Regions from separate parts of the Shimazuella sp. NTD248 genome, predicted to be linked through region 1. Evidence: riboswitches for the same ligand, from Rfam matches in the RefSeq annotation. Region 1 holds a riboswitch; each other region holds the start of a gene.

Region 1 (3,283 bases):
TGATTGAAGAAGGACAACAAGAGGAAGAAATCAAGGAACCAAGTAATACAGAGGAAGAAGTTCGTGGCAGAGAATGGAGCAGGTGGTTGGTAGGAAATAGAGAAGAATCGTTTACTTCCTTAAAAATGGTTATTGTCCAAAAAGACGAGACGATCGATACATTAGCTGCCAAGTATGATGTTTCTTGTAATGCGATTATTAGAACGAATCAGTTCCCAACAGATCGTTTAGTGGAAGGTCAAATCGTAAAAATTCCGGTGAAGCGGAGCTAGGGAAGGAGGGCTTTCGATGTGGGAAGTGATTCATGCATTTGGATGGGACCCTTCTTCGGTGCAACATCGGGCTGGAGTATGGGAGGTTGCGGATGGAGACCAAAAATATGCGCTGAAAGAAAGTCATGCACCGAGAGAAAAACTGTATGTACTGCACCGCATGTTAGAACAAGTTCGCACAGCTGGATATCCTCATCTGCTTCCGTGGGTTCCTACAGAGGATGGAGAAATAGTCGTTTCTGCTTATGGAAGCCAGTGGTATGCCACTCCATGGCAAGAGCCTGCTGATGATCATGTATCGGCAACAGAGCTGGCATCATCCTTAGGGCGCTTTCATCGTTTAGCAGAACCTATAGCAGCACAGTTTCCCAAGTTGCACCAAGTCATCGATCCAGATCTAAAAGAGTCTTGGGAACAGCGAAAGACACAAGTATCTAGTTGGCAAGAGACGTTAGAAGAAGGAGAAGCAAAAATATCCGAACAATCTGCTCAGCTCTCCCAAAATGGATTTACGTTTGCTATCCAAGGAATCGATCGTTATCTTCAAGTGGAAAAAGGAATTGCCCCGAGATACACGATATGTCATGGTCGGGTTCATCCTTCTAATGTACTCACAAGTGAGGAAGGATTGTACTGGATCGATTTTGACCATGCTGCGCTAGATACACCCATAAAAGACCTTGCTACTTTAATACATCGATATCCAGAGGAATCTCCCGCAGAAATACTAGCAGCCTATGAACAAGAAAATAAACTATTGCCGAAAGAAAAAAGACTTCTAGCTGTCTTTCTCTCCTATCCCGAACGATTGGTTCGTGCGGTAGACAGACAAGAAGAATTAGTAGACGTTTCAAGTGAATATGCCCATATCCAAGAATGTCAAAAACTAATCAAAAAACTATGGCCGGCAAAGAAGAAGTCAAGGTCCAAACCAAAACGAAATCGATAATCCTAACGAGGGAAACCTCGTTTTTTTATGCCAAGAGGACGGGCTAGTATATATTCAAACATTATGGAAAACATAGGTAATGATTTGAAGTATCTAAAATCGGAGGATTATAGTATGGATAAAATGTGTATGAATATGATGATGATGGTCATGATGGAGGATATGATGGGAAAAATGAGAATGATGACCATGATGATGAACAAAATGCAAGAAATGAACACGATACCAGAAATGGACATGGATATGATGATGAACAAAATGCAAGAGTCAGATGAAATGATGACAAAAATGATGAGTATGATGCGAACAATGAAAGAAAAATCGATGTAGTTATTTACAATTAAAATAATTACATATATAATCAACAACAAATCAACCAAAACGAAAAAAATCGAAGGATCTCTTATCAAGAGAGGTGGAGGGATTGGCCCTATGAAACCTCAGCAACCTCAGTCAACAGACTGTATGGTGCTAAATCCAACAGAGTAGAAACTCTGAAAGATAAGAGGAGGACCTTTCTAACTAGAAAACCTCTTCTTAAAGAGGTTTTTCATTTGTTAGGGAGGTAAAATCATGATTCAGTTAAAAGAAACTTGGATAAACGATTATTTAGACTTGTATTTATATGCAAAAGAAATCGGCGATCAAGAATGGCAAGCTGAAATTTTACAAAAACTGAATTTCACAGACAAAGATTTATTTCTCTATCATTTATGGGCACAATTCGATGCTATAAATACGCAGTTGTTGTTAAGTTATCAACAACTAAGAAGTGCATCGGATGCTTTTGAACAGGAACAACTATGGGAGAAAGTATGGAGTTTAAAAATGGAACGTATTACCTTGTCCCGAAAAATTCGTTCTTTTTGGTAATAGAGAAATATGGTTGTGAAACAGCTGAAGTCAAAAACAAGATGAAAATGAAATAGATAATACATACGAGGGAAACCTCGTTTTTTATGTGAAGATGTGGAGTGTTTGTTTCATTTTCTGACATTCGTACTTCCCTTTACTTAAAAAAGAATAGCCTCCTAATTACCTCAAACGACCAGTATGTTCCACATCTCACTCAATAGACGAAGATGTGGGATTTTTTACGTTTGAGTCTTTGAATATAACATTCCGTTGAGCAAGTTTGATAGGAAATCCCTAAATCATAGAAATGATGATTCTTTTTTACCCTTTGTCCACATAAATTGAAATAAAGGATAGTGGAAAAGGATGAAGAGACGTGAAAGCGCTATTGGTTACGCACAAAAAACGCTTATTCATTATATTTTCAATTGCACTGTTTGTACTGATCGCGTTGCTCGGTCGTCTTACTTTTGTGCAGTTGGTACAAGGGCCTTGGTTGACAGGGAAAGCGGAAAATCTTTGGGGCAGGGATATTCCCTTTGCGTCAAAGCGTGGACGCATCTTGGATCGCAATGGGGAATTGATTGCGTATAATATCAGTTCGCCTTCGGTGATGGTCGTACCAGCTCAGATCAAGGATAAAGATGGAACAGCTTATAAACTAGCAAAAATATTAGGTGTGCCAGAAGAAAAGATTTTGCCGTTTGTAAAGAAAAGACAGCTTATCGTTCGGATTAATCCCTATGGGAGAAAAATATCAGAAGCAAAGGCAGAAGAGATTCAGGGGTTACAATTACCAGGGGTAGTAGTTACAGAAGATAGCAAACGTTATTACCCTTATCAAAGTTTAGCTTCCCACATCCTTGGCTTTACTGGAATTGATAATCAAGGGTTAGCAGGATTGGAATTGGAGTACAACAAGCAATTACAAGGTACCCCGGGATATATTTCGTTTAGTGCCAATGCACGTGGAGAAAAGTTGCCAGGAGGGGTAGATCGCTTCACACCGCCAAAAGACGGGATGGATTTAAAGCTTACAATTGATCTAAATATTCAACAAATCATCGAACGAGAATTGGATCAAGCAATGGCGCAGTATCATCCAGAAAATGTGATCGCCATTGCGATGGACCCCAAAACAGGAGAAATACTGGGGATGAGCAGTCGCCCCACTTATCGGCCAGATCAATATAGAACAACAGACCCA
Region 2 (3,283 bases), on a different contig from region 1:
CACGATCAGGATCTGCAAGGCAAATATCGATGATTTGTGCCCCGCCTTTTACTTGTTTGCGAGCAACTTCAGATGCATCCTCGTATTTTTCTTCTGCAATCCATGATTTAAATAAACGTGATCCAATCACATTGGTGCGTTCTCCAACAAGTAAGGGTCGATTGTCTTCCTCAACATAGACAGATTCTATACCAGAAACAGCAGGAAGGTGTGAGGGGGCAGGGGTACGTGGCTGAAAGGCGGCAACAGCTTGTTCAATAGCACGAATGTGCTCAGGTGTCGTGCCACAACAACCACCAACTAGATTAAGCCACCCAGCCGCAGCAAATTCGCTTAATTTTTTTGCCAGAGCCGATGGAGTTTCCAAGTAATTACCATCTTCATCTGGTAGACCAGCATTTGGATAACATGAGACAGCGCAAGTAGCAAGAGTGGATAATGTGCGGATATGATCTTTCATAAATTCTGGCCCTGTTGCACAGTTTAATCCAATTGCAAGAGGATTTAGATGTTCGATCGACAAATAAAAAGCCTCAATATTTTGACCAGCCAGCATGGTACCCATTGGTTCTATTGTTCCAGAGATAATAATCGGAACACGTCTTTTACTCGCTTTAAAAGCGCGTTCCATTCCGATACAAGCAGCCTTTACATTCAAGGTGTCTTGTGAGGTTTCCAATAAAAGAAGATCAATGTTTTCCATCAAAAGTGCTTCAACTTGTTCGTAGTATGAGTGGGCTAACTCATGAAAAGTAATTCCGCCTGTCACGGTAAGGGTTTTGGTCGTGGGACCGATAGAGCCAGCTACATAACGAGGATGATTTGTTGTACTAAAATGATCCCGCGCTGTACAAGCGATGCGTGCTGCTGCTTGGTTGATTTCTGTTGTTCGGTTTTGTAAATCATACTCCGCTAAAACAACAGAAGTTGCCCCAAATGTATTGGTTTCAATGATATCGGCACCAGCATCTAAATATGATTTGTGAATATTAAGAATTACATCCGGACGGGTTAGATTTAAAATTTCATTACACCCTTCATATTCTTCACCATCAAAATCTTTTGCGGTTAACTGAGCACGTTGAAGCATTGTTCCCATCGCTCCATCAATGATAAGTATTTTTTCTTTCAGTCGCTCTTCAATGGGTGTTCTGTTCATTGCTATCATCCTTTGTGTAAGATCAAAAAAACCTTTCATCTGGGTAAGATGAAAGGTGAACGATTGTATCGTCAACTCTCATCTCGCGGAATCCAATAATCCGCAGGAATTGGCACCATATTGATCCATAGATCAATTGGTTGCCGGGTTTCATCGGGCCAGTCCCTCCACCACTCTTGATAAGAGAAAGATTCATTTGTATTTGGTTAATATTGTTACTCCCAATTATTGATTATACTACAAGGTTAGGAGAAAAAGAAGATTGTTTATTTGTTACAGGATATTTTCGAGTACTTGCTTTTGGATTTAAGGATTTTCTTTTGGATGAATATATAATAATCTATGAAAAGTTGCAATTATTTTTGCTTAGGAGTTATATTAACTTACATTTGGTGTCAACCAGTATAGAACCCCAATTTAAAATAATATCGGATAATTTTGTTTTCGTGTTTGACTTCTATTCAGATGTAGGATAACCTAAAAATAACTAGTGCAAATCTTGAATAAAATAATATTTTGATAATTCTCTTATCGAGAGCGGCGGAGGGACTGGCCCGATGAAGCCCGGCAACCAATTGATTTAATCAATAAGGTGCCAATTCCTGCAGGAAGTATATTCCTGATAGATAAGGGAAGAGGAAACGATGGATAAAACTGGCCTCTTCTCTTAGGAGAAGAGGTTTTTTGATGCAAAAAAATAGGACAAGAACTTCAGTAGTTTATACGAATACGTGCCTAGTAAAACGAAACGGGGAGTGATTTGGATGAGAATAGAGACATTGTTATTGCATAATGGAAATGAGTTAGATCCACAGACAGGGGCTTCAAGTGTCCCCATCTATCAAGCTTCTACCTTCCATCAGTTTGATATCGATAATCCGGGGCAATTCGATTATTCCCGAAGTGGAAATCCAACACGCCAAGCATTGGAAGATACCATTGCAAAGCTAGAGAGTGGTTGTCGAGGCTTCGCTTTTGCTTCCGGAATGGCAGCAATATCTACTGTGTTTCTGTTATTGTCCAAAGGAGACCATATCATTGTTTCGCAGGATGTTTATGGTGGTACGTATCGTATTTTAACGCAAGTGCTAAGTCGATTTGGGATTGACAGTACTTTTGTCGATACAACCAGAACAGAAGCTATCACTCAAGCACTTCGTCCAAATACGAAAGCAATCTATATCGAAACTCCTTCCAATCCAACCCTAAAAGTAACAGATCTAGGCGAGATAGTAAAAGTAGCAAAAGAAAATAAATTATTATCTATTGTCGATAATACATTTTTAACACCTTATTATCAGCGTCCATTAGCATTTGGATTCGATATCGTTGTGCATAGCGCAACGAAGTTTTTGGGCGGACATAGTGATGTGGTGGCAGGACTTGTAGCGGTAAGAGATGAACAATTAGCAAATCAAATCAAGACTCTTCAAAATGCGTTTGGAGCAGTACTAGGAGTGCAGGATTCATGGCTAATTCTACGGGGATTGAAAACCCTGCAAGCGAGGTTGGACATATCTTCCAAAAATGCAGAAAAGTTAGCAGTGTGGTTACAAGAGCATAAAGAGGTGGAGAAAGTATATTATACCGGTTTAGAGGAACATGAAGGTCATCGTATACAATGTAAACAAGCTAGTGGTCATGGCGCAGTATTATCTTTTGATGTAGGAAGTGGAACAAAAGTAAGGAAACTACTTCAAAAGATTCGACTGCCTATCGTTGCAGTTAGTTTAGGTTCTGTAGAAAGTATTCTATCTTATCCTGCATTGATGTCCCATGCGGCAATGCCACAAGAAGTTAGATTAAAACATGGGATAACAGATGGATTGCTCCGTTTTTCCGTAGGCTTGGAAAACGTAGAAGACCTTATGGACGATCTGTCCCAAGCGTTGGATTCGAGAATTTCTTTTGCTGCTGTGAGATAAAAAGAAAAGTGTTGACATGAAAGACCATTATATACAATGGTCTTTCTCGCTATAAGTAAATTTTAACGTTTAAACCTGCTGTTTTTTATTAAGATATATTAATATAATTACACTATACAGCATTTCTATGAAGAGAGGGAGAGATGACGAGAGTAGCTAGCCTAGAAGAGCATAAGATAATACGACAGACTGCCATTCG
Region 3 (3,283 bases), on a different contig from region 1:
ATTCAATCCCAACTGACAAACGAATAAGTTCTGGGTTAACACCAGCTGCTTTTTGTTCATCCTCTGTGAGCTGTTGGTGTGTCGTACTTGCTGGATGGATCACAAGGGACTTCGCATCACCCACATTGGCTAGATGAGAAAATAAAGATAGATTTTCAATCAAACGTTTTCCTGCTTCTCGTCCGCCCTTGATGCCAAACGTAAAGATGGCTCCTTGTCCTTTTGCTAAATATTTTTGCGCTTTTTCATAGGAGGGATGACCTTCTAACCCAGGGTGATTTACCCATGTAATACTGTCGTGATTTTCTAAAAACTTGGCAACTTTCAGCGCATTTTCACTATGTCGTTCCATGCGCAGGTGCAGGGTTTCTAACCCTTGCAGCAATAAAAATGCATTAAATGGAGAAATAGCGGCACCTGTATCTCGCAATAGCTGGACACGTGCTTTAATAATATATGCAAGGGGTCCTACTGCTTCTGTATAAGAAACGCCATGGTAACTTGGGTCTGGTTCTGTTAGATCAGGGAACTTACCATTTTTCCAATTAAACTTTCCAGAGTCTACTAAAATTCCACCAATACTCGTTCCATGTCCTCCGATAAATTTGGTTGCAGAATGAACAATGATATCTGCTCCAAAATCAAATGGGCGACTTAAATAAGGTGTGGCAAACGTGTTGTCAATAATCAGCGGTATACCTGCTTCATGCGCTACATCGGCTACTACTTCTACATCTAATACATCTAATTGAGGGTTCCCGATGATTTCTGCAAACACAGCTTTGGTTTTATCTGTTATCGCTTTGCGAAAGTTATCTGGGTTAGTCTGATCTACGAAATGCACATGAATTCCCAGCTTAGGAAGCGTGTGCCGAAATAAATTATAGGTGCCGCCATAAAGGTTGCTTGAGGCTACAATCTCATCTCCAGCTCTGGCGATATTTAAAATCGAATACGTAATCGCAGCTTGACCTGAACTAGTTGCAAGTGCTCCAACACCACCTTCCAGCTCAGCAACTCTTTTTTCTAAAATATCCGTTGTAGGATTCATAATCCGAGTATATATATTTCCAAATTCTTTTAACGCAAATAAATCAGCAGCATGCTGTGTATCGTCAAATACATACGAAGTTGTTTGATAAATAGGAACGGCTCTTGCATTGGTAGCAGGGTCTGGTGCCTGACCCCCATGAACAGTAATCGTCTCAGGTCGAAATGTACTCAATGATAATTCCCCCTTTTTTATCGCACAAAAAAAGCCTCTTTCTTATCCAGAAGAGGCTTTGGGTTTCTAAATTCCTCATCTTATCTGTTAGAGACGTTTGTCTCTACAGGAATTGGCACCTTCTAGTGAATCACTAGGGTTGCCGGGCATCATCGGGCCAGTCCCTCCGCCTCTCTGGATAAGAGATATTAAAAATATATAGTTCAACACTCGGTTTACTCGATTATATTGAATTTTGCGGCAACCGTCAATACTCTTCCTGTCCTATCTTTTCCATATTGTATTGCTTTCCCAATGACCATTTTAATAAAGGGGACGTTATAGCCGTAGTGATAATCGCAATGAGAAATAAAATACAGTAATCATTGGCAGAAATTAATTTACTGGTTAAACCAATGTTTGCAAACACGAGTATCATCAACCCACGAGCATTCATCAAAGCCCCGATGGCACTTGATTCCCCCCAACTATATCCTATCCCTTTTGCGAAGAACAAGCAGGTAAAGTATTTGCAAATAAATGCTACACCAATAAACAGGAGAATGATCCCGATATGATAACTGTTTGTAAAAGAACGCAAATCGATATTAAAACCCGAACTTACAAAGTAAATAGGAACCAAAAGAGTATTAACAAAATCGGAAATCTTCACATTGAGATCTTTTGTGACAGGGTCTAATCTAGGTATAATTAGTCCTGCTATAAAACCTCCAAAAATAGCATGCAGTCCCATTTTTTCAGTGATCAAACTGCTGCCTAAAAACAAAATGAGAAATATTGCGAAAAATTCATTTTGGAGGGTAGGAAACTTTTGGATCAAAAACTTTAAAAGAGGTCTGATCACAAAAAACATGACTACAAGATAAAGACTCAAATACAGAAATATACTAACACTGCTGAAAGATAAATTAAGAGCAGCAATAGACAAAATGATTGGTAACATCATCCATGCGATGATATCTTCTATACTCGCGCCAAATATTACAAATCTCCCCAAATTTGTTTTGATCAACTTATGCTGATCCAAAATCCGGACAAGTACAGGAAAAGCTGTCACAGAAATGCTGGCTGCCATAAACAGCGAATAAACTAATTGTGTTGTAAATTTTGGTCCTATCGATGGGTATACATACCAACTTAACAGAAACAACATAAGAAATGCCGGTATAATACCTACAAGAGCAAGGAGAACAGCGTTTTTTATTAATTTCTCCTCTTCTAGCTTTTCGTCATTTGCATGAATCCCTACAAGAAACATATACAAAGATATCCCAAACTGACTGAGGATATATAACTGATCTTTGATATTTTTATTGAACAACCATTCTTGAAAACTTGGAAACAAAAGACCTAATACAGAGGGTCCTAGTATCAGTCCTCCAATCATCTCCCCGACAACTTTTGGTTGACCAATACGAGCAGCCAAAGCACCAAATAACTGAGCAACAACAACAATGATTAATAAGCTTAATAGAAATTTAAAAAGCATCCACATTCCTACCTGTCTTATTCAAGGATGATAACAGCACTTGGGCGAAACTTGATTGTTCCTAATTTTCCAATGTCCCAGAATAATAATAACATTTTTATGTCCATTTAGGTTTGTTTCATAAATAAATAGTTAGAGCTATCACCATGAATATATCTTTTCATAATGAATATAACTTACTAAGGAAACCTACAGCACTATCTTAAACAGCTATCGTTTTCCTATATGCTTTTGCCATGCTTCCCCCTACTCGAAGTACATCTTGCATGGTATGATAGGAAAAAAGATATGTTTTTGGGAGGACGAAAAGTTGTTTGAAACCGTACTTGCATCTATGGGAATGGGAGCAGCAAAGATTGACCTACGTTTAAACAAAGAAATAGTAACAACAGGACAAGAAGTTACTGGGCAGATCGTAGCTACTGGCGGTAGTGCCGAACAAAAAGTAGAAGGACTTTCGGTTTACTTTATGCTCCAATCCGTTCATGCTCGCAGTGGCAGTGACTTAACAGAACGAATCGCAATGATTGATGTCACACATGAAGAATTTGTGATTCAGCCAAATGAAA

What was found. A riboswitch is a leader RNA that binds a small molecule or an ion and turns the genes downstream of it on or off. The one in region 1 is predicted to bind S-adenosylmethionine.
Region 2: it holds a riboswitch for S-adenosylmethionine, as region 1 does, so the genes downstream of both, AC5WOE_RS08525 (aminotransferase class I/II-fold pyridoxal phosphate-dependent enzyme) here and AC5WOE_RS13955 (hypothetical protein) in region 1, are expected to answer to the same signal.
Region 3: it holds a riboswitch for S-adenosylmethionine, as region 1 does, so the genes downstream of both, AC5WOE_RS10170 (homocysteine synthase) here and AC5WOE_RS13955 (hypothetical protein) in region 1, are expected to answer to the same signal.

What each region holds. Positions count from the first base shown of each region.
Region 1 is NZ_JCAJZT010000005.1:352,542-355,824, reverse strand. Features, by position in the region: gene AC5WOE_RS13970 (LysM peptidoglycan-binding domain-containing protein) at 1-272, shown strand, start outside; gene AC5WOE_RS13965 (phosphotransferase) at 289-1,221, shown strand; gene AC5WOE_RS13960 (hypothetical protein) at 1,336-1,551, shown strand; SAM riboswitch class I at 1,622-1,729, shown strand; gene AC5WOE_RS13955 (hypothetical protein) at 1,795-2,094, shown strand; gene AC5WOE_RS13950 (stage V sporulation protein D) at 2,453-3,283, shown strand, end outside.
Region 2 is NZ_JCAJZT010000003.1:253,833-257,115, reverse strand. Features, by position in the region: gene metH (methionine synthase) at 1-1,159, opposite strand, end outside; SAM riboswitch class I at 1,235-1,345, opposite strand; SAM riboswitch class I at 1,685-1,792, shown strand; gene AC5WOE_RS08525 (aminotransferase class I/II-fold pyridoxal phosphate-dependent enzyme) at 1,924-3,084, shown strand; gene AC5WOE_RS08520 (P-loop nucleotide/nucleoside kinase family protein) at 3,228-3,283, shown strand, end outside.
Region 3 is NZ_JCAJZT010000004.1:110,426-113,708, reverse strand. Features, by position in the region: gene AC5WOE_RS10170 (homocysteine synthase) at 1-1,225, opposite strand, end outside; SAM riboswitch class I at 1,303-1,410, opposite strand; gene AC5WOE_RS10165 (cation:proton antiporter) at 1,473-2,714, opposite strand; gene AC5WOE_RS10160 (sporulation protein) at 3,025-3,283, shown strand, end outside.